DNA from 3 places in the Rahnella sp. PAMC25617 genome. Region 1 is predicted to be linked to each of the others. Evidence: predicted binding sites of a transcription regulator. Region 1 holds the regulator's gene; each other region holds the start of a gene.
The links. The regulator sigma-54, encoded in region 1, starts transcription at its own class of promoters, with help from an activator protein. The targets are predictions, from matches to a motif close to GTTGGCACANNTTTCGCTNT.
Positions count from the first base shown of each region.

Region 2: a site for sigma-54 is predicted at 5,077-5,096, ahead of ACM615_RS04525 (gamma-glutamyltransferase family protein). Genes of this name have one in related genera too.
Region 3: a site for sigma-54 is predicted at 2,050-2,069, ahead of glnK (P-II family nitrogen regulator). Genes of this name have one in related genera too.

Region 1 covers NZ_JBOCUM010000013.1:102,222-110,280, forward strand. The annotation lists gene lptB (LPS export ABC transporter ATP-binding protein) at 1-362, shown strand, start outside; gene rpoN (RNA polymerase factor sigma-54) at 465-1,898, shown strand; gene hpf (ribosome hibernation promoting factor) at 1,922-2,209, shown strand; gene ptsN (PTS IIA-like nitrogen regulatory protein PtsN) at 2,308-2,790, shown strand; gene rapZ (RNase adapter RapZ) at 2,858-3,712, shown strand; gene npr (PTS phosphocarrier protein NPr) at 3,709-3,981, shown strand; gene ACM615_RS16690 (BglG family transcription antiterminator) at 4,007-5,926, opposite strand; gene ACM615_RS16695 (lactonase family protein) at 6,015-7,214, opposite strand; gene dagF (2-dehydro-3-deoxy-phosphogluconate aldolase) at 7,335-8,059, opposite strand, start outside.
Region 2 covers NZ_JBOCUM010000003.1:511,649-519,707, reverse strand. The annotation lists gene puuE (allantoinase PuuE) at 1-732, shown strand, start outside; gene hpxZ (oxalurate catabolism protein HpxZ) at 1,333-1,716, opposite strand; gene ACM615_RS04535 (AtzE family amidohydrolase) at 1,769-3,172, opposite strand; gene hpxX (oxalurate catabolism protein HpxX) at 3,187-3,381, opposite strand; gene ACM615_RS04525 (gamma-glutamyltransferase family protein) at 3,418-5,004, opposite strand; gene ACM615_RS04520 (MurR/RpiR family transcriptional regulator) at 5,204-6,043, shown strand; gene ACM615_RS04515 (transporter substrate-binding domain-containing protein) at 6,302-7,093, shown strand; gene ACM615_RS04510 (amino acid ABC transporter permease) at 7,118-7,783, shown strand; gene ACM615_RS04505 (amino acid ABC transporter permease) at 7,786-8,059, shown strand, end outside.
Region 3 covers NZ_JBOCUM010000006.1:820,141-828,199, forward strand. The annotation lists gene tesB (acyl-CoA thioesterase II) at 1-123, shown strand, start outside; gene amtB (ammonium transporter AmtB) at 275-1,564, opposite strand; gene glnK (P-II family nitrogen regulator) at 1,650-1,988, opposite strand; gene ACM615_RS09905 (SmdB family multidrug efflux ABC transporter permease/ATP-binding protein) at 2,330-4,129, opposite strand; gene ACM615_RS09910 (SmdA family multidrug ABC transporter permease/ATP-binding protein) at 4,131-5,891, opposite strand; gene ACM615_RS09915 (Lrp/AsnC family transcriptional regulator) at 6,027-6,482, opposite strand; gene ACM615_RS09920 (PLP-dependent cysteine synthase family protein) at 6,602-7,645, shown strand; gene cof (HMP-PP phosphatase) at 7,814-8,059, opposite strand, start outside.

The sequences.
Region 1 (8,059 bases):
TGGAAGAGTTCCATATTTCTCATTTGCGCGATAACCTCGGTCAGTCACTGTCCGGTGGTGAACGCCGTCGTGTTGAAATCGCCCGCGCGCTGGCGGCGAACCCTAAATTCATTCTGCTGGATGAACCGTTCGCCGGTGTTGACCCGATTTCAGTTATCGACATCAAAAAAATCATTGAGCATTTGCGTGACAGTGGCCTCGGCGTACTGATCACCGACCATAACGTTCGCGAAACGCTCGACGTGTGTGAACGCGCTTACATCGTCAGTCAGGGCAAGTTAATCGCCCACGGCACGCCAGCCGATATTCTTGCTGATGAACAAGTTAAACGCGTTTATCTTGGTGAAGAATTCCGTCTGTGATCTGTGCCGCCGGAACCGTGCCTGTTTCACTTTAAAATGAAACAGGCCGTCTCTGACAGAAGTGTTGCCGTTTTCACTCATCAACGGAAATAAAGCCAAGATATGAAGCAAGGTTTGCAACTCAGATTCAGCCAACAACTGGCAATGACTCCACAGTTACAACAGGCCATCCGCCTGTTGCAATTGTCCACGCTTGAGCTCCAACAGGAGATCCAACTCGCGCTGGAGAGCAACCCTCTGCTGGAACAAACCGACCTTCATGAAGAAATCGACTCGGTAGAAGCCACCGACAGCGAAGGGTTAGATACCCGCGAAGCACTCGAGCAAAAAGACATGCCCGAAGAGCTGCCGCTGGATGCGACCTGGGATGAAATCTATACCGCGGGCACGCCTTCCGGCACCGGTAATGATTACAGCGACGACGAGCTGCCGATTTATCAGGGTGAAACCACCCAGACCCTTCAGGATTACCTGATGTGGCAGGTCGAGCTGACGCCGTTCTCAGATACTGATGCGGCGATTGCGACGTCCATTGTCGATGCGGTCGATGACACCGGTTACCTCACCGTTTCTCTTGACGACATTCTGGAAAGCATCGGGGATGAAAACGTCACGATGGACGAAGTGGAAGCCGTGCTCAAACGCGTACAGCGTTTTGACCCGGTCGGCGTGGCCGCGCGCGACCTGCGCGACTGCCTGCTGATCCAACTTTCCCAGTATGTGACCGACACGCCTTTCATCACCGAAGCCCGTCTTATCATCAGCGAACATCTGGATTTGCTGGCGAACCATGATTTCCGCGCACTTATGCGATCAACCCGGTTAAAAGAAGATACACTGAAAGGAGCGATGCTCCTGATCCAGTCTCTTGATCCGCGTCCGGGCCAGTCGATCAATACCGGCGAATCCGAATACGTGATCCCGGATGTGCTGGTGCGCAAAGTGTCAGGAGTCTGGACGGTTGAACTCAATTCGGACAGCATTCCGCGTCTGAAGATTAACCAGCAGTACGCCGCGATGGGGAATTCCGCACGCAGCGACAGCGACGGGCAGTTTATCCGCAGCAACCTGCAGGAAGCCAAATGGTTAATCAAAAGCCTGGAAAGCCGTAACGACACGCTGTTGAAAGTCACGCGCTGTATCGTTGAGCAGCAGCAGGCGTTCTTTGAACTGGGTGAAGAATTTATGAAACCTATGGTGCTGGCTGATATCGCCAGCGCCGTAGAAATGCACGAATCGACGATTTCACGCGTCACGACGCAGAAGTTTCTGCACAGCCCGCGTGGCATTTTCGAACTGAAGTATTTCTTTTCCAGCCATGTCAGTACAGACAGCGGCGGCGAGGCATCGTCAACCGCCATCCGGGCGCTGGTGAAGAAATTAATCGCAGCGGAGAATCCTGTAAAACCGCTCAGTGACAGTAAGTTAGCGACCCTGCTTTCCGATCAGGGAATTATGGTTGCACGACGAACCGTCGCCAAATACCGAGAGTCTTTGTCCATCCCGCCCTCAAACCAACGTAAACAGTTAGTTTGACCTCAACAGAGAAGGAAGACATTATGCAGCTCAACATTACCGGACATCACATTGAGATCACGGATCCCCTGAGAGAGTTCATCACGTCGAAGCTGGCCAAGCTTGAGCAGTATTTCGACAGGATTAATCAGGTGTATGTGGTGTTGAGCGTGGAAAAGGTGCAAAAAGTTGCCGAAGCAACTTTGCATGTGAATGGAGGCGAGTTACATGCCACCTCGGAACATCAGGATATGTACGCAGCGATTGACGGACTGGTTGATAAACTGGCCCGTCAGCTGAATAAACATAAAGACAAACTGAAACAGCACTGACATTCATGTAGCCAACCCTGTGCTACAAACCTTCGGGCATCGGCTTGTGACCTTCGGGAAACGAGCCGATATAGCTTTAAGGGTGAAACAGCGCAAAAGTGAAAGATGACATGAACAACGATATAGCAATGCAATTAACGTCGGTGCTTAATGCCGAATGCACTAAAAGCGGCGTTCATTGCGCCAGCAAAAAACGCGCACTGGAAATCATCAGCGAACTGGCAGCCAGACAACTTAATTTGTCGCCACAGGTGATTTTCGACGCTATTTTGACCCGTGAACGTATGGGCAGCACCGGGATCGGTGCCGGGATCGCCATCCCGCACGGTAAGCTGGAAGAAGATACGTTACGTGCCGTCGGCGTGTTCATTCAGCTGGAACAACCGATCGCTTTTGATGCCATCGATAATCAGCCGGTAGACTTACTTTTTGCCTTGCTGGTACCGGCAGATCAATGTAAAACCCATTTACATACATTATCTTTGGTGGCTAAGAAATTAGCTGATAAAACAGTGTGTCGCCGCCTTCGTAGTGCGCAGAGCGATGAAGAACTGTTCCAGATAATGACTGAAAACGAATAAATTGCTGATTCCCGGTACGGTGCCGGGAAAATGAATTCTGAACACTGAATGCCAGGGGAGTGACACCATGGTGCTGATGATTGTCAGCGGCCGTTCCGGTTCCGGGAAATCGGTTGCCCTACGGGCATTGGAAGACATGGGTTTTTACTGTGTGGATAACCTGCCGGTGGTGTTATTGCCGCAGCTTGCCCAGACCCTCGTTGAACGTAATACGTCAGCTGCCGTCAGCATCGACGTGCGTAACATGCCGGAAACCCCGGAAGTTTATGAGTACGCGATGTCACAACTGCCGGAGAGCTTCTCACCGCAGCTGTTGTTCCTTGATGCCGACCGCAACACGCTGATCCGCCGCTACAGCGACACCCGTCGTCTGCACCCGCTTTCCAGCAAAAATCTCTCCCTCGAAAGTGCCATTGATGAAGAAGCCGATCTGCTCGAGCCTCTGCGTTCTTCCGCTGATCTCATCATCGACACGTCCGAAATGTCCGTTCACGAACTGGCAGAAATGCTGCGTACCCGCCTGCTGGGTAAACGCGAACGTGAACTGACGATGGTCTTCGAATCCTTTGGTTTCAAACACGGCATTCCGATTGATGCGGATTACGTGTTCGATGTACGCTTCCTGCCGAACCCGCACTGGGATCCGAAACTGCGTCCGATGACCGGCCTAGACAAACCGGTGGCGGCGTTCCTCGACCGTCATACCGAAGTGCACAACTTTATCTACCAGACCCGCAGCTACCTTGAACAATGGCTGCCGATGCTGGAAACCAACAACCGCAGCTATCTGACCGTCGCCATTGGTTGTACCGGCGGTAAGCACCGTTCGGTGTATATCGCAGAGCAACTGGCCGACTATTTCCGTTCCCGCGGGAAGAACGTGCAATCCCGCCATCGCACGCTGGAAAAACGTAAATCATGACGGTAAAACAAACGGTAGAAATCAAAAACCGGTTAGGGATGCATGCCCGTCCGGCGATGAAGTTATTTGAACTGGTGCAGAGCTTTGAATCAGAAGTGATGCTGCGCAACGGCACAGGCATTGAAGCGGAAGCCAGCAGCGTGATCGCGCTGCTGATGCTCGATTCCCCGAAAGGTCAGAAAATCGAAATCGAAGCCACCGGGCCAGATGAAGAACAGGCTCTCAGCGCCGTCGTAAATCTGATTAATTCAGGTTTTGACGAAGACTAATAATTAAAGCACTATTTGAGCCGTATTAAATGCGGCTTAAACAGTCTATTGCAATGGCCTTGAAGCTTTCAAAATTCTTACTGCTCAGCAAACGGCTCATTGAGCGTTCCCGCACAAACGTCACGAACAAATCGTAAATCGCCATCGCTTCTTCGTAATCCGCCTTGCTGATCGCCAGCAGGAAAATCACGTGCGCGGTTTCCCCTTCTCCCCAGGCAATGCCCTGCGGCGAAAGCAACGTAATCACCACGGTTTTCTTCGCCAGCAGTCCCAGCGAATGCGGCAGCGCAATCCCTTCGCCCAGCATGGTCGAGACAATCTCCTCACGCTCGACCACTGACGGGTAAAACGCCTGATCGACATATCCTTCTTCTTCCAGCTGTGAACACACATGACGGAACAACTCCGCCTGCGTCATCGGTTCGTTGACGATCATGAAGTGCTTTTCGTCGAAGAATTTTTCCAGCATATAAGGCCGTGTGCGGTCGACCAGCACCAGCTTGCCGAGCTGTTCCATCTGGTATTCGGTCGGAAACGGCGACAACACCACCACCGGCTTATTCTTCTCGGTAATGCGGGCGTTGGAAATAATAAAATCTTCGTCGATATGCTCCAGCTGCTCGTAATCACGCAGCGAAACCACCTGTTTCATCACCAGTTGCGGATACTTACGGTTAATCTGCGCCTGGATCATGCGGATGGTTGAATTGCCGGTGTCGCACACCAGCATCACCTGCGGATGCCGCTGGTAGCCGATATTGTAATGCCGCTCCAGCCCGACGCCGATATGCAGCACCAGAAAACCAATCTCGTTTTCACTCAGCGTATACGGGGTGTATTTTCCCCAGCTGGAGACCGCCGCCAGCGTGACGTCATAGGCCATCGGGTAATGCTGTTTGATATTGTTCAGCAGCGGATTCGGGATATTTATCTGATATTTCACCCGGGTAATCATGGTCTTAATGTGCGTCAGCAGGTCAGCACGCAGTTGCTTATCGCCCTGCAAATCATAGTTATAGTGCGAATTGATATACGACAGAATGTAATCGACCAGCGCTTCGTCATCGTCGGCGTTAATGTCGGTCGGCAGGATTTGCTGCACGCGGCGTGCGGCGATATTCACCCGCAGATAAGCTTCCTCAGAGGCAGGAATTTCCTTGCCGACGAGATTTCTGAGCTCAGCCGCCAGTCGTACGGAAACCTGCTTCACCGCCGGGTCACCGTCTTCCGCATCAAAATCGGTCAGCGGGTAACCGCCGGTAATGCGCTTAATCGCCACCGCGCAGTACAAGATCAGATACTGCTCGCCCTCATCGGTCAGCTGAACAGAAGACTGCGTCAGCACCTGATGCATAAAGCGTGTCAGCGGGACCAGCGCTTCCGGCTCCAGACTTTCCGCCTTCAGCAGCGGATTCGCCTGTTCCTCGGCATCCAGCTGGAACAGCAGATCGGTCAGACAGGCGCGGATCGCCAGTTCTGCACCGAACAGTTTCATGCCGTAGCGCGGCTTGGTTTCGATATTCAGGTGATAGCGAGCCAGATGCTCCCTCACCTCAGCCATATCATTTTGCAGGGTTCCCCGGCTGACAAACCATTCATCGGCCAGATCTTCCAGCTTCAATGAAAAAGCTGAGGTCAAAAAGCGGATCAGCAACGTTTTCACCCGCTCAGCGGCAGTGCGCGGCGTCGGATTCGGTTTGCGTTGCGTCGATTGCTGTAACGTTGAGAAAAGCGTCTGATCGTCAATCCGCAGCTGATATCCGCTGCCACGGCTGTGAACAAAGGTCGCACCAAAATCGGCGATGATTTCATTCAGCGCAGTAATATCGGCACGCACCGTGCGCGTCGACACAGACAGGCGTTTTGCCAGCTCATCCTGAGGAAGGGTTTCGGTTTGCAGCGCATCAAACAGTTGCGCCAGACGTTGATTGGGAAATCTCACCATTGTTCTTCCATATTATTGCGGATACGCCCTCTGCGCAGTCACCGGGAAAGTTTCCACGCAGAAGGTTTAGTTCAGACGCAGTACGTTATCAGGGCAAGATCACCATCTGTGACGGACTGCCCACAGCCACATAATTATCAACGAATGACAGTTTGCCGTTTTCGCCAGAAACCTTGAATCTGGTGATGTTATCGCTTCGTTGATTCATTGCGTAAATATATTTGCCGTCCGGTGACAACGTCAGCGTTCTTGGATAATCGCCACGCGTCCAGGTTTCATCACTCCAGGTCATTGCGCCTTCGCCGGTCACGTTAATCTGCGCGATGCTGTTATGCAGGCGGTTCGCCACGTACAGATGCCTGCCGTCTCTGCTCAGCACGATGCCTGCCGCAAAGTTGGTGCCTTTGAAACCGGCCGGCAGCGATGACAGGCTGTGCAACTCCGTCAGCGTGCCTTTGGTGGTATCAAAGCGATAACTGGTCAGGGTCGAGGCTTCCTCGTTGATCAGGAACACCACTTTGCCGTTCGGATGGAACACAAAATGGCGCGGTCCTGCCCCTTCTGAAGAGGCCTTGATGAACGGCGGATCGTTGGCTTCCAGCACGCCGGTTTCGCTGTTGAGTTTCCACTGATAGATCCGGTCAAGTCCGAGATCGGTGGAGAACACAAATTTGCCGGAAGGATCGGTGGCGATCATGTGCGCGTGCGGCCCGTTATGGTCGCTGATGGCAAAACTACCCTCCGCCGCCGCTGCCGGTTTGCCTGCCCCCGCCGGACCGGAATCCTGCTGGCTGTTGCTTGCTTCGCTCAGTTTTCCACTGGCATCCACCGGGAACACTGCCACCACGCCGCTGATGTAGTTCGCCACCAGCAGATGGTCACCTTTTGGCGTCAGCGACAAATACACCGGCCCTGCACCCTGCGAATCCACCTGGTTAATCAGCGTCAGGCTGCCGTCTTCCGGTGCAATGCGGTAGGCCGCCACAGCGCCATGTTTGCCGCCGTTGTAATTATCAATTTCACTGCCGATAAACAGCGTTTTGCCGTCGTGGCTGAGCACCATCTGCGCCTGATTCGGCAGCTGGCTGGCGAGCGTTTTATCACTCAGCGCGCCGGTTTTCGGATCGAATTTAAAGCGGTAGACACCTTCCCCGTTCGGGTTGTAAGTGCCGACGTAAGCAAAATGCGGAGTCATCGAAGTCATTGTTTTTTCTGCTGCATAGAGCGGCATGGCAGACACTGCCAGCATCGCGGAGGTTAAACCTGAAATCAGAAACCAGTTTCTCATACATTTCCTCAGAATTTGGGATATCAGACAAACGAGAGAACCCTGCACCCGCTCAGTCGCTGAGAGATGCAGGGTGTTTAACCGCGCAGACGGCTTACCGCGCAGGAAAGGTCAGAACCCTCAGCCCAGCAGCTTTTTGACGCTGGCCAGCAGGGTTTTCACATCTTCAGGACGGGTGTTACCCGATGCGCTGTCGATGATTGAGCTGTAAATATGCGGGATGATTTTGGTCACGCCCGCCGACAGCGCGATTTCCATAATAGGCTCGAAGTTTTCTAAATCGATGCCGCCGGTCGGTTCCAGCCAGAAATCCTGTTCCGCACAGGCACGGGCCACGGCAGCGAATTCATCGCGGGTTTTCAGGCCGCCCATCGGGAAATATTTCACCGAGCTGCCGCCCATATCTTTCAGCAGTGCAATGGCGGTTTCCACCGGCACAATGGCGTCCGCAGAAGCAGAACTCAGTGGTCCGGTATTGATCTTCACAAAGCCGGGTTTACCGGTCGGTGAAATCAGACCGTTGACCACGCTGTCGTTTTGCCCAAGCATTCCACGGCTGGTACCGACGCCGGTAAAGACCTGATTGACGTGCTGCGGCTGAACCTGCGCAGAAATCTGGCTGACCATCAGCGACTGACGTGGATCGCCCGCGCCCAGACCGACGGACAACGCGTTTTCAATCAGAGCGGCATACTCTTTCATGTCCGCCACTGCGCTCGCGACATCCGGATAATTTTTGGAAAGCACGCCGACCAGCACATGACCTTCTGCCGCTTCGTAGATGTCACGGGCATTGTCTTTCGAGCCCGCCAGCACATTCAGGCACACGCGGTCACGGTAGAAAT
Region 2 (8,059 bases), on a different contig from region 1:
TTCCCCGACCGCCATATGTCGATGGATTCGCTGTACGAATACGGATCTCGTGCGGGTTTCTGGCGCATCCACAATGAGTTTCAGAAACGTGGCTTACCGCTGACCGTTTTCGGTGTAGCGATGGCGCTGGCACGCAATCCGGAAATCGTCAGCGCGATCAAAGCGGCGGATTACGACGTCGTCAGCCACGGCTGGCGCTGGATCCACTATCAGAACATGAGCAAAGCCGAAGAGGCGGAGCACATGCAAAAAGCCATCACCGTGCTGCGCGACCTGTTCGGCAAAGCGCCGTCCGGCTGGTACACCGGCCGCGACAGCCCGAACACCCGCCAGCTGGTCGCGGAGTCTGGCGGATTCCAGTATGACAGCGATTATTACGGTGATGACCTGCCTTTCTGGACGCCGGTGAAACTGGAAAACGGCGAAACGAAACAGCATCTGGTGATCCCATACACGCTGGAAACCAACGACATGCGGTTTGCCTCCCCGCAGGGGTTCAATACCGGCGAGCAGTTTTACACTTACCTCAAAGACACCTTTGACGTGTTGTATGAAGAGGGCGAAACCTCGCCGAAAATGATGTCGATCGGAATGCATTGTCGGATCCTGGGACGTCCCGGGAGATTTCGCGCTTTACAGCGGTTTCTCGATTACATCGGGTCACATGAGAAGGTGTGGGTGTGTAAGCGGCAGGACATTGCGGATCATTGGGTTAAACATTTCGGTGTTTAATCTCGAAATTCAAATTCAAATTCAAAACCTTGGGCTCGCCGCCCAAACTGGCCCAGAGGACGCGTAAGCGCGCGCCCTCTGGACTCCCGCGCTTTTTCACTGCGCGCTGTCGCGGGCACGACGGACATGTTCTGTTGCTTTAGTGGGTGGCGAAAATCCAGGTGCTTCGCACTACCTTCTCTCGGTCTTCAAGCCATAGGTCTTGAAGCCGCTCCGTTCAGCTGAATTTTGAGCACGCCAATCCACTTTTCTAAAAGATGAAAAACAGTCTGCCGTTAATTTTAAGATGGTGCGGGCGATTCAGAAATCTTGCCGAACGGAGCGGCCTGAAGACCTGAGGCTTCAGGACCGAGAGAGGGAACCGCGTAGCGGCAAGATTTCCAGCCTGTCTCTGTGATACCTGAAACATAGCCAGCGAGCGATAGCGCGCAGTTAAAAGACGTGGGAGATCCAAGAGGGGCCCGTCCTGGCCCCTTTTGGGCGGTTTCGGCGCAGCGCGACAAGTGATCGCTGTTATTGAGAAACCGAAACTTTCATCGTCCATTCCTGGAAAAGAACAGTTTCCTCAGCTTTCCAAAGCTGAACCGCCCATTGGTTCGGTCAAACCATCAGACTCACATGGGCTGCCACAATCTTCCATCCACTCGCCATCTTCACCCACGTCTGCTGCTGACGTCCGATTTTGTCGGTCCCTTCACGGCGAAACTCCGTGCTGGCCACTGCCATGTCATCGCCAAATGTGGTGATGGTGGTGTTGACCAGATCCCGGTTTAAACCTTGTGAGGAACGCGCTGAGCGGAACGCGCGGATGGCTTCGATGCCGTAAAGATTTTCGCCCGCACCGTAGCGCACGGTACGCGGATCGTGCCAGAACAGTTCGTCGAGGACGGCGGTATCGTTGGTGATCAGCGCCTGTTCATAGCGATAAAATGCCGCATTCATTTCGGCAAGGATCGCCGGGCGGTCGATATGTTCAGTTTTCATGATTCGTCTCTTTACTCTTTTACTTCACCCTGGAAAACGGAGATGCAGGTTTTTACGCGGGCATCACCGGAGAACTGCTGACGTTCACTATTCCCTGTAATTCCAGCGCCCGTGCAGCGCGCAGGCACAGGTCTTCGCGCCACGGCGGCGCAATAAGTTGTAATCCAATCGGCAGACCGGTTGATGTCGTGACCGGCACCGTGACCACCGGTAAACCGAGGAACGAAATCGGCTGCGTCAGCATGCCCATATTGGCACGGGTTGGCAGATCCTGACCGTTAATTCTGATTGTGTCCTGACCAATCAGTGTTGCCGGGCATGGCGTGGCAGGGGCGATCAGAATGTCCCAGTGATCGAACAGGGGCAAGATTTGTTCCTGAAAATGTTGACGAAAACGCTGTGCCTGGACGTACCACGCCGCCGGGATCATCGCGCCTGCCAGTAAACGCTCGCGGGATAATGGCTCAAACTGCTCCGGAATGCTGCGCAGTTTTGGCAAATACTGATTACCACCTTCAGAAGCACTGATGATAAACGCCGCTGAACGCGCCAGTTCGGCCTGCGGCATCACGACTTCTTCCTGTGCTTCCAGAGCCTGCGCAACCTGAAGCACCGCCACTTTAGCGTGATCGTCGCACCAGGTAGAAAAATATCCGCCCAGCACCGCAGTGCGCAAACCCTGCTGGCCGCGTCCGAGCTGAGAAAACGTCGCGGTAACGGGCTTATCTGCCTGGAAGTGATCTTGCGGATCCGTGCCCTGAATCGCGTCATAGACCTGCGACAGATCCTCGCTGCACCGCGCCATCGGGCCGATATGATCCAGGCTGGCGACAAACGGCTGGCTGCCGCGACGTGAAATACGCCCGAAGGTCGGCTTCAGGCCGAGAATACCGCTCAATGAGGCCGGCACGCGGATCGAGCCGTTGGTGTCGCTCCCGAGTGTGAAATGCACCAGACCAGCAGCCACGGCGGCGGCGGAACCGCCGGAAGATCCTCCGGCGACACGCGCCAGATCCCGCGGATTACGGGTGGCACCGTAATGGCTGTTTTCGGTGGTGAAACCGTACGCGTAAGCATCCATATTCAGCATGCCGGAAAGCATCGCGCCTTGTGCTGCGAGGCGTGAAACTGTCCACGCATCGTGGCGTGCGGCAGCGTTGCTGCTGTTGAGGCTCGCGCCCGCCAGCGTCACTTCACCGGCCACGTCCAGAAGGTTTTTCACCGCATAAGGGATGCCTGCCAGCGGCGGAAGTGCGGCACCGCTTGCGCGGGTTTTATCCACTTTTGCTGCTTCACGTAACATACGTTCGCGGGTGATATGCGTATACGCGTTGATGACCGGATTAGCCTGTTCAATGGCGTCCAGCGTGGACGTCGCAATTTCTGTCGCTGAGATTTCGCCCTGCGCCATCGCCTGATGTAACTGACTGACAGTAAACCTATCAAACGATTTCATGCGCGATACACTCTTCATGCTCTGTACACCCCGGCAATTTCCAGTCGCGAATCGAGCGGTAAATCCATCAGCGGTTGTGCCATCTGGGCGATACGGCTGAACTGCACCAGCAATTCCTGACGACGGGTGTCGTCGAGTTCCAGCGCCAGCACGCTTTCCATCTGGCGGATATAAGCGGCCCAGTCGGTCGCTGCGGGGGTATTTTTCATGCTGCTTCCTTATCAATTTTCATGAGCGAACTCTGATCAAAATCCGGCGGCGCTGCCGTTGCTGCGCGGGTCGGAGGCACCTTCAAACATGCCGTTGGTATGGCGGACAATCGCACCGGCATGGCCGACGGCTTCGCTGAAATCCGGTAACAGTTCGACGTCGTGACCGCGCTGTCTCAGTCCGGCCTGCGTCGGATAGGCGAAACGGCCTTCCAGTTTCAGTGAATCCGAACTTTCTCCCCACGTCCGCCCCAGCAGCCAGCGCGGACCGCTGATCGCCTGCTGCAACGATTGCCCCTGCACCACATGGCGGATAAACACCGCGGCCTGGGTTTGCGGCTGACCGTCGCCGCCCATCGAACCGTAAACCATGGTGCGCCCGTCGTATAAACGTGCGGCGGCGGGGTTGAGGGTATGAAACGGTTGCTTGCCCGGTGCCAGCGCCAGTAAATGGCTGGCGTCGAGGCTGAAAGATGCGCCGCGGTTTTGCCACAACACGCCGCTGCCCGGCAGCACTACACCACTGCCGAACTCGTGATAAATACTCTGGATAAATGACACCGCCAGCCCGCTGCTGTCCATCACGCCCATCCAGACGGTATCGCCCGGACCTTTACCTTTGCCCCAGTCGGCGGCGCTGTGCGCTTTAATGCGGGTGGCGAGGGCATCGAGATACTGCGGATCCAGCAGGCTCTGCGCGTCCTGCGTCATCATGCGCGGATCAGTGATAAAGCGGTCGCGCAGGCCGAACGCCAGTTTGGTGGCTTCGACAATGCTGTGGATCGTCGCGCTTTCATCCATGGTTTCCAGCGGCAGGCGGTCAGTCAGGCCGAGGATCGCCAGCGACACCAGCCCCTGCGTCGGTGGCGTCAGGTTGTAGATTTCGCCTTTGCTGTGTTTGAGGCGCAGCGGCACACGGCGCTGCGGCTTGTAAGCAGCAAGATCGGCGCGGGTGACCGGCATACCGAGCTTTTCCATGTCGGCGGCCATATTGTCGGCCAGCTCACCGCGGTAGAAACTGTTCAGCCCGTCTTCGCACAACATCGATAACGTCTGCGCCAGCTGCGGCTGGGTGAAACGGTTCCCGGCGCGCGGCACGTCGCCGTTAGGCAGAAAAACATCGGCGAAGGTGCGGAAATCTTTCAGCTCGTGTTGCTTGGCGCGGGTGGCGGCTTCCTGCGAGGCGGTTACCGGAATGCCGTCCGCAGCGTAACGGATGGCGTCACGCAGCAGGCGCGAAAGCGGTTTTTGCTCGCCGCCGAATTCAGCCGATACATTCAACGCTTCCTGCCAGCCGCCGACGGTGCCTGCGACCGTCAGCGCCGCTTTCGGGCCGCGGTGCGGAATGTGCGTTTCACCGGCGTAGAAATCGAGAGAGGCCAGCGAACCGGCGGCACCGCTGGCGTCGATCGCCACCGGATTGCCCTGCGGGGGCACAATCAGCCAGAAGCCGTCGCCGCCCAGTCCGTTCATGTGCGGATAGACCACGGCAATGGTGGCGGCCGCCGCCACCATTGCCTCGATGGCATTGCCGCCTTCACGCAATACCGCAAGCGCACTCTGGCTCGCCAGATGATGAGGTGTAACCGCCATGCCCAGCGGTGCGCTGTTACTGTTAATCATGCGATGTCCTTTTTGAAACGCTTTTTTTATGTTGCCCGCGCATGCAGGGATGAGGGCGTGCAGGGATTAAGTTAAGCAAGAGGTGTTCCACATCGGCAAAACCTTCGGACTTTCACTCATAATTTAGCTTGCATTGGCAAGCATAGTGCATGGTATGTTCCGCTGATTTGCTGAAACATTGGTTACAAAAGGGACGGAGATGAAACAGATTGATGAACGTCTGCGTGACCATTACGCAGAACTCACGCCGCAGGAACAGCGGGTGGCCGACTTTATTTTTGCCAGCATTGATGACCTGATGAGCTACAACAGCGCAGAGCTGGCGCGGCTCAGCGGCGTGTCGAAGGCCACGGTCAGCCGCCTGTTTAAACGTCTTGGTTACCCGAGTTATCGCGATATGCGCGATGAAATGCGCACCCTGCGCCAGAGTGGCATGCCGCTGACCGACAGCCGTGACGCGGTACAAGGTAACACCTTGTTATCACGGCACTATAAACAGGAAATGGCTAACCTGACGCAGTGGATTAATCAGATTGATGGCGCACAGTTTGGCGCGCTGATCACCGCCCTGAGTCAGGCGCGGCAGGTACGTCTGCTCGGTTTTCGTAACAGTTATCCGGTGGCGCTGCACCTGCGTCAGCAACTGATTCAGGTGCGTGCTGGCGTGATGATGATGCCGCAGCCGGGGCAGACGCTGGCGGAAGAACTGGTGGATCTCACCGCGCAGGACGTGGTGATTTTCGTTGCTTTCCGTCGTCGTCCCCGCATGGCGAAGGCGATTCTCACGCAATTACAGTCACTTGATGTGCCGGTTTTACTGATTTGCGAGCCGCAGGCGCAGACACTTATTCCGCTCGCCACCTGGCATCTGGCCGCGCCGCTCGACAGCGTGTCGGCGTTCGACAGTTATTCTTCTGCCATGAGCCTGGCGAATTTACTCAGCAATGCGTTGTTGCACGATATGCTCGCGTCAGGCCGTCAGCGCATTCATCAGATAAGCGATTTGTATAACGATCTGGATGAGCTGGAGCAGCGCTGATTCCCGATTCAGGGACAATCTCAGCGCTTTTCTGGTGCTTTCGCACAATTACGGTGCATAAAAGTTTTCAACCTTTCTCACTTTTTGCCCTGATTCAGGGCAAAAAAAAACCTTCTCCCTTCTACTCTGAATGGCTAATTCCTTGTCATGTCCTGACTTTGCACACATTTTTTCTGCCGGGTCATTTTTGGCACATTCGTTGCAAAGTTTTAAATATAAGAATCTATCGTTCCAAAAACTTTTCACCGGAGATAATCTATGAACATGAACAAACGGTTGTTGGCATGGGCAGGTGCGGCAATGTTGGTGCTTCAGGCATCGAATGTTATGGCCGATCAGTTGCAGGATATTCAGAAGCGTGGCGTGCTGCGCGTGGCTGTTCCGCAGGATTTCCCGCCGTTTGGTTCGGTGAGCAAGGATTTGCAGCCGGAAGGTTATGACATCGACATGGCGCATTATCTGGCCGATAAGATGAAACTTAAGTTGCAACTGGTGCCGGTCACCAGCGCCAACCGGGTGCCTTATCTGCAAACGGATAAAGTCGATCTGGTGATTTCCAGCCTCGGCAAAAACGCCGAGCGCGAAAAAGTCATCGACTTCAGCAACGCTTACGCGCCGTTCTTCCTCGGCGTGTTTGGTGCGCAGGGTGACAAACTGTCGGATCTGAAAGAACTGTCCGGCAAAACCATCGGCGTGACCCGTGGCGCGGTGGAAGATCTGGCGCTGACCGATGTGGCACCGAAGGATGCCAAAATTCAGCGTTACGAAGACAACAACACCACGCTGTCGGCCTACCTGTCCGGTCAGGTGGAATACATCGCCACCGGTAACCTGGTAGTGGCGGCGGTAGCCCGCATGAACCCGGCCAAAGCGCCGGTTTCCAAAGTGATGCTGAAAGATTCGCCGTGCTATGTCGGTCTGCGTAAAGACGAACCGGCACTGAAAGACAAAGTGAATGAACTGATCGCCGAAGGCATCAAAGACAAGACGCTGAATACGCTGTCTGAAAAATGGATGAAGGCACCGCTGCCGGCATCAATCGGCGCGTGATCAGGGTTTTGACGGAGATTTTTCATGACCTATCAGCTTAACTTTAGCGCGCTGTGGCCTTATATGCCGGAACTGCTGGCCGGATTATGGACCACTATTGAGCTGACGGTACTGGCAACGGTTGGCGGTGTCGCGATAGGAATTTGCGGCGCGGCCATCCGCTGCGGCAACCATAAAATTCTGCGGACCGTCTGGGGCATTTATGTCGAAGCCATCCGTAATACGCCGTTTGTGGTGCAGCTGTTTTTCATTGTATTTGGTCTGCCAGCCATTGGCCTGAAAATGACCGCCGGTGAAGCGGCGCTGCTGGCGATGCTGATTAACCTCGGCGCGTACAGCACCGAGATTATCCGCGCCGGTATTCAGGTGACGCCTAAAGGCCAGTGGGAAGCCGGACGCGTGCTGGGACTAACGCGCAGTCAGACGTTCCTGCGCATTGTGCTGCCGCCGTCGCTGAAACGTATTTATCCGTCGCTGGTCAGCCAGTGCATTATCGTGATGCTCGGATCTTCCGTGGTATCGCAGGTGTCTTTTGAGGAACTGACGTTTGCTGCGAACTTAATTCAGTCACGCACCTTCCTCAGTTTCGAAGTGTATCTGGTCACCACGTTGTTCTATTTGCTGTTGTCGGTGGCGATGCGTCAGTTGCTGCTGCTGGCCGGACGCCGTGTCTTTGGGAGTGAAAACTGATGATGACCTTCACTGACTGGGACATTGTGCGCAATCTCCTGCTGGCGGCGCGCTGGACGTTGCTGTTGTCGCTGACCGCGTTTATCGGCGGCACGCTGGTGACTCTGCCGCTGTTGCTCATGCGCCTGACCAGGCGCCGCTGGCCGACGCGTTTTGTGCGTCTGTATTCCGAACTGTTTCAGGGTACGCCGTTGCTGATGCAGCTGTTCCTGGCCTTCTTCGGGCTTGGCCTGTTTGGTATCAACGTCAGTCCGTGGACGGCTGCCGCGCTGGCGC
Region 3 (8,059 bases), on a different contig from region 1:
GTTGAAAGCACATCTGCGTCGGGCGCTCGTGGTTTTGTACGCGGACAATTTTATACCCGTGATGGCGTTCTGGTTGCCTCTACGGTACAGGAAGGCGTGATCCGCCAGCGGACGCCTGAATAAACATTATCCGATCGCGGTTGGCAAAAACTGTGCATTAAAAAGGGGCGATATCGTTATCGCCCCTTTTGCATATCATCATTATTTTATTGTTTTGTACTGCTTAATGAGAGAGTTAGCGCACTACTTTCTCTGAAATCCTGTTACTGAGCCATTACTGGTTATAGGCGTTTTCGCCGTGGCTGTTCACATCCAGACCTTCACGTTCCTGCTCTTCAGGAACACGCAGGCCTACAATCATGTCAGCCACTTTGTAACCGATGAAGGCCACAACACCAGACCACACCAGTGTGACGCAAACGCTGAAGAACTGAACCCAAACCTGATGGCCCATGGTCACGCCTTCTGCATAACCCACGCCGCCCAGAGAGCTGGAAGTGAATACGCCGGTCAGCAGGCAACCTACGATACCGCAGACGCCGTGAACACCGAACACGTCACAGGTATCATCAACGCGAAGCCATTTTTTCAGGGTAACGACACCCCACAGGCCAGTCACACCGCCGACCAGACCGATGATCAACGCACCGCCCACGCCGACCGTACCACACGCCGGAGTGATGGCAACCAGACCTGCGATAGCGCCGGAGCTTGCGCCCAGCAGAGAAGGCTTGCCGCGAACCATCCACTCAACCAGAGTCCAGGACAGGATTGCGCCAGCCGTTGCAATCACAGTATTCAGGAACGCCAGCGCGGCAATGGAACTTGCTGCACTTGCAGAGCCGGCGTTAAAGCCGAACCAGCCGACATACAGGATTGCAGCGCCAGTGAACACCATTGGCAGGTTGTGAGGTTTGAACGCTTCTTTACCGAAACCGGCACGTTTGCCCAGCAGATAAGCACCGACCAGACCCGCGATAGCGGCGTTGATGTGAACAACGGTACCACCAGCGAAGTCCAGCGCGCCATCAGCAGCCAGGAAACCGCCCGCCCATACCATGTGTGCCATTGGAATGTAGGAGAAGGTCAGCCAGATCACGGTGAAAATCAGCACCGCAGAGAAACGCACACGTTCAGCGATACCACCGACGATCAGTGCCACGGTGATGCAGGCGAATGAACACTGGAATGCCACATGGATCATCTGAGAGAAGGTGCCGGTAACAGAATCCAGGCCAATGCCTTTCATCATTACGTTGCCGAAACCACCGAAGAAGGCGTTACCTTCGCTGAATGCCAGACTGTAACCGTAAAGGATCCACAAAACGCAGACCAATGCGAAGGTCACAATAACCTGAGTCAGCATGGATAAAACGTTTTTGGAACGCAGTAAACCGCCGTAGAACAACGCTACGCCAGGTACGGTCATAAACAATACCAGCGCAGTACAAATCATCATAAAGGCGTTATCAGCGCCGTTGGCGGCGGCTGGTGCCGCGGCCATGGCAAGCGAAGGCAATAATGCCACTGCGCCCAGCCCCATCATGGATAAAAGTTTTTTCATTATTAACCCACCCCTGTTTCTCAAAACTGTTTTTTCTAATCTGATTTATCTCAAACCGGTTGGCATGAGAGATAAAAACCGGAAATTACAGTGCTGCTTCGTCGGTTTCACCAGTACGAATACGGATAACACGTTGCAATTCAGCAACGAAAATTTTGCCATCACCGATCTTGCCGGTGTAGGCCGCTTTGCTGATCACGTCGATCACTTCATCGAGCTGATCGTCAGCGATAGCAATGTCGATTTTTACTTTTGGAAGGAAGTTCACACTGTATTCCGCGCCACGGTAAAGTTCGGCATGACCTTTCTGACGGCCAAAACCTTTAACTTCCGTTACGGTCAGCCCCTGAATTCCAACAGCAGACAGCGCTTCACGCACGTCTTCCAGCTTAAAAGGTTTGATCACCACAGTAACCAGCTTCATTGTGCCACTCCTCGAATTAAGGGCTTACCGCGAGAGGATTCGCGCCCGATACGCAAGGGATAAAGCAAAGGGTGTGCCAGAGTTGAAACTGATGAAAGATTCCTGCAATTCCCGCGCAAACCGGCATTTTCAGAATAATCGTGACCGGGCGCACAGTTGTTTCGCCACACAGCACACTGCTGAGTACGCACCATTTAAGTGCTCATCGCTGCTTTATAGTGCAATGTGTAAACCGCAGGTATTTTGCCTGCATGAATACGGTGCGCGGGATGGGATGGCGGGAGGATAAGACGTTGAGGAGAGAATGCTGGCGTAGCGAACGCGTTACGCCAGCTGACAGTTTATGCGTTTTCTGTGGAAGGAATTCCCTGCTCAGCTGACGCCAGTTCTTGCCCGGCAAGTTGCAACTGATACATCTGATAATACCGGCCTTTTTCTGCCAGCAGCTGTAAGTGGTTGCCCTGCTCAACGGCTTGCCCGCGGTGCAATACCAAAATATTATCTGCATCCACAATCGTCGACAGCCGGTGTGCAATTACAACCAGAGTTGTTTGCTGACGAATGGCACGTAAAGCACGCTGAATTGCCTGCTCGGTTCCTGAGTCGATATTGGCCGTTGCCTCGTCAAGGATCAGAATTTCTGGTGCCTGCACCAAAACGCGCGCCATCGCCAGTAATTGCTTCTGTCCGACAGAGAGATTATTACCCTGTTCTCCCAGACGCGTATTCAACCCTTCCGGCATTCCCCGTACCAGCGGAGAAAGCTGCACAATATCCAGTGCGTGCCAGACCTGAGCTTCATCAATATCGCGACCTAAAGTCACGTTAGAGAATACCGATTCCGCCAGCACCACCGGATCCTGCTGAACCATAGCAATTCCCTTTCGCAGACTGGAATGCGAGAGATCAGCAAGGTTACGCCCGTCGACGCGGATCTCACCTTTATTCAGCGGATAATAGCCCATCAGGAGATTCGCCAGCGTACTTTTGCCACTGCCTGTGTGCCCGACCAGCGCCACAAATCCACGTGAAGGGACATGCAGGGTAATATTCTCCAGCACCCATTTGTCCGGACGGTAGGCAAAACTGACGTCGCGAATATCAATCTCGCCGCTGGTCAGCAACTTATCGTCCGGTCCGTACTGCTGCTGAGTCCGGTCCATCAAATCAAAGATACGTTCACCTGCGACTACAGCCTGCTGGAGAATGGATTGCTGCGACGTCAGCTCAATCAGAGGTTCGTTTAGACGCCCGAGGTAGTTGATGAAAGCATACAAAACCCCCACGCCAATCGAGCCTTCGGCACTGAAACCGAACAAGATTAACAAGCCGCATAAAATCAGGGATGAAAATAAGCTGAGTAATGGTCGCAGCAAAAATCCTTCCAGCCTGAGCGTCTGCATGCGGGCCATATAATGTGACTGACTGGCGCGGGACAATCGTTCACCAAACCGTTTTTGCTGACGGAATTGCTGAATGACGTTCATACCATTAATGACTTCGTTGAAGCCATCATTTATGTCCGCCAGATAAGCACGCACTTTACGAACGACCGGCGTACTGTAAATTTGGTACAGCCCCATCACCACAAACACAGCCGGGAAGATGCAGATAGCCACCGAGGCAAGTCGCCAGTCAAGGCTGAACATCGCCACCAGCATTGCGCCAATCAGCGCAATGCTGCGCAAAACCGTCGATACGACAGTGACATAAAGGTCACGGATCACTTCAGTATCATTGGTCACACGCGAAATCAGTTGCCCGACCGGCTGGGTATCAAAGGCGCTCAAAGGCTGACGCAATGCCGCATCCATGACGTCGGTGCGCAGACGCTGAACCACGCCAACCGCAGCACGGTTAAACAGAAGTGCCTGAAAATAGTGCAGGCTTGCAGCCAGAAATTGCAGGAAGATGAAACTCAGCGCCAGTAAACTGACTTTCCCCCAGGGCATTTCACCCTTCGCCACATAATGGTCGATAAAAAAGCTGATCAGAATCGGGCCGGTAACTTCCGCTGCGGCAGCAATCCACAACATCAGTACAGCGTAAGACAGCGGCTTACTGTAGGGTTTACCATATCCCAGCAGACGTTTGAGCGTAGGCCAAAGCTTTTGGATTTTACTGACTTTTTGTTCCGCCATGTTATTCAGCCTCCTTTTCCGGCACATCATCCAGCGCAGCTTCAAGCTGCTGATAGCGGAACATATCGCGATACCAGCCCGGCTTCGCAGCCAGTTCGTCATGATCGCCGCGCTGTGAAATGCTTCCGTGACTGAAAACCAGAATCTCACTGGCTTCGGTCAGCGCAGAAAGCCGGTGAGCGCTGATAATCACCGTTCTGTCACTGCCCCACTGACGCAGATTTTGCAGGATTTGATGTTCCGTGCGGCCATCGACGGCAGATAGCGCATCATCCAGGATCAGGATTTCAGCTTTCAGCAACAGCGCTCTGGCAATTGAAATACGTTGTTTCTGGCCGCCCGAAAGCATAACGCCACGTTCACCGACTTCTGTTTCATATCCCTGAGGCAAACGCAGAATGTCATCGTGAACGCTGGCAAGCCGTGCCGCTTCCTCAATGTCTTCCTGCGTGGCATCCGGCCGGCCGAGGGCAATGTTCTGCGCGACGGTATCTGAAAACAGGAAAGGCGTCTGGCTGACTACCGCAAGCCGCGCGCGCCAGTCATCAAGCCGGATCTCTTTGAGTGATAGACCGTGGTAACGCACATCGCCTTCAGTCACATCGAACTGGCGCTGAAGCAGTGCCAGCAAGGTACTTTTTCCAGAACCCGTCGGGCCACATAAACCGAGCATTTGCCCCGGTTTCAGGGAAAACGCCACAGACGTTAAGGCAGCGTGTTGGTGTTCGGGATAATGGAAATTGTTGATCTGCGCTTCAAGTACTGCGCGACCCGCCGGTAAAGGCGTTGCGCCATCGGCCACCGCTGGCGCTTCCTGTAACAGGCTGCGGATACGGCTGTAGGCGGCACTGCCACGCTCTACGATATTGAACATCCACGCCAGCGCCAGCATCGGCCAGATCATCAGCCCCAGATACATCACAAAACTGGTCAGTTCACCGAGTGTCAGATGCCCGTTGACCACCATCCAGCTGCCGCCGCCAATGGCCAGAAGATTTGCCATGCCGATGGAGACGTAAATCGTCGGATCAAAACGTGCATCGACCCGGGCTACGCGCAGGTTTTTAGCACCGGTATCCGCGGCAACATCAGCAAATTGTGATGACTGATGGTTTTCCAGACCAAAAGCTTTGATCATGCGGATGCTGGTCAGGCTTTCCTGGGCCTGATCGTTAAGAGAGGAAAATGCCGCCTGTGCGGTTTTAAAGCGGGAATGCAACTGGTCGCCGTAACGCTTGATGATGATCGCCATCACCGGCATCGGCACCAGCGAAAGCAGCGTCAGTTCCCAGCTGATCTGGGTTGCCATGACAATCAGCACGGCAAGTCCCATAACCAGTGAATCCACCAGTGTCAAAACGCCCTCGCCTGCGGCAAACACCACGCGGTCGACGTCGTTGGTGGCACGGGCAATCAAATCGCCGGTGCGATGACGCAAATAAAAAGCCGGATGCTGACGACTAAGCTGGCGGAAGAAATCCTGGCGTAACTCGACGGCCAACTTATAGGACGCACCGAATAACAGTACGCGCCAGACATAGCGCAGCAGGTACACGACTATCGCTGTGCCGAGCATCAGACCCAGCCATGCGAAAAGCACGTTGTAAGACATTTGTTTTGACGTTACGCCATCAATGATTATGCCCACCAGTTTTGGCGGCAGTAATTGCAGGACAGCAATAATGATCAGCAAGGCAACGGCACCCAGATACCGGCGCCATTCGCGACGGAAATACCAGCCTAATTGTGCAAACAGTCTCACGCAGAGTTTTCCATACAAATAATAATGATTTTATTGAGTTAACAGATATCACAAATACCCGTTTGCTCTTCAGGCTGACAAGGATACCAGAGTTAACATGCGTTTCTGATGAAACTTTTTACTGCAACTTTTGCATTAAATGGGCAATACGGTGGTCGATTTTATGCGCTCCATCGCAAAACTTGAGGTCACATCGTTCAGTCCCGGAATGCCGTTCACAAGTCGCTTGTAAAAGTTATCGTAGCTTTTCATATCGTAAACCTGCACCTGCAATAAATAATCATATTCTCCGGCCATCCGGTAGAAGCCCAGTACTTCCGGAAATGCTTCAACCTGTTGTACAAACCGCTGATACCATTCGCTGTTGTGATGCTGAGTTTTGATCAGCACAAATGCCGTCAGGCTCAGTCCCAGCTTATCGCCATCCAGCAACGCCACTTTGCCGCGAATAATCCCGTCATCTTCAAGGCGCCTGATTCGTTTCCAGCAAGGAGTGGAAGTGAGATTAACGGCATCCGCCAGTTCGTTCAGGGAAAGGGTGCAATCTTTTTGCAGCAGGGATAAAAGCTTGAGGTCAATTTTATCTACCATAAGGCACTCCGGGAGAAAATACTTCTACAAATACGACAAACCGTGGGCCAAAGAGTAACTTATTTCTCTGGTGATTACGTTATTCTTATCCCATCCGAACACTTTTATGAGTCTGCAACATGCGTAATTCCTGGGTCACTCACGCCATTAAAGAAATCGACGCCGATTTTCAACGTTCAGCCGACACACACTTAATTCGTCTCACACTGAATGACTTACCCGGAATTTCGATGTATCTGAAGGATGAGAGCACCCACCCTTCCGGCAGCCTGAAACATCGCCTGGCACGCTCACTGTTTTTATATGGTCTTTGCAACGGCTGGATCCGCGAAAATACGCCCATCATTGAAGCTTCTTCGGGCAGCACCGCCATTTCCGAAGCCTACTTCGCCCGACTGCTCGGTCTGCCTTTTATTGCCGTGATGCCTTCCTGTACGGCTCCGCGCAAGATTCAGCAAATTGAGTTTTACGGCGGCCGCTGTCATTTCGTCGAAAATTCCAGCCAGATTTATGCGGCTTCCGAGCAACTCGCCAGAGAACTGAACGGTCATTATATGGATCAGTTCACCTACGCGGAACGCGCGACTGACTGGCGCGGGAACAACAATATTGCCGACAGTATTTTCCGTCAGATGTCCCGCGAGCCGCATCCGGTGCCGCGTTATCTGGTGATGAGCGCCGGTACCGGTGGAACCTCTGCGACGCTCGGACGCTATATCCGTTATCAGGGGCACGACACCGAACTGGTGGTGGTAGATCCTGAAAACTCGGTATTTTACGATTATTATCAGCAACGTGACGCCAGCGTCACTGCGCAATGCAGCAGCCGCATTGAGGGCATTGGCCGCCCGCGCGCCGAACCGTCATTTATCCCGGACGTCATCGACAACATGATGCAGGTGCCCGATGCCGCAAGCGTGGCGACCGTCCGCTGGTTAGAAAAGGTGCTGGGACGAAAAGTCGGTGGCTCAACGGGCACCAATATGTGGGGCGCTTTGCAGCTGGCAAAACAAATGCATGAGAAAGGTGAAACCGGTTCGATCGTCACGCTGCTTTGCGACAGCGGCGAACGCTATCTGAATACCTATTTTGACGACAACTGGGTGGCAAAGAATATCGGGGATATTTCCGTTTACGCTGCACAACTGGAAGGACTTAACTAATCTTTTTCCAAAATAATTCGAGTTGCAGGCAGGCGGCAAGTTTGTGAATCCCGATGAGCTTACATGAGTAAGTGATTCGGGTGAAAGAATGCGGCTAACACAGCTAGAGTTTGAAAGATGAAGAGGAAAAAAGCCGGGACAGAATGGCCCGGCTTGCTGCAATACCTTTTATTCGGGGGAATAGGTGAGGTGTGGAGTGTGCAGCCAGTGTTGCAAAAAGTGAGACACCGCCTGATTGCGGCAATGCCCGATGATTTGTAAGTGAGGAGATTGCTCTTTCAGCACCGGTAATGCGTTGCCCATTATCAGCCCCATCCCGACGCCTTCCAGCATTTCTTTGTCGTTCATAGCATCGCCAAAGGCCATGCATTCAGACATTTCAATCCCCAGTCCCGCCGTCAGAAGTGCCAGGGC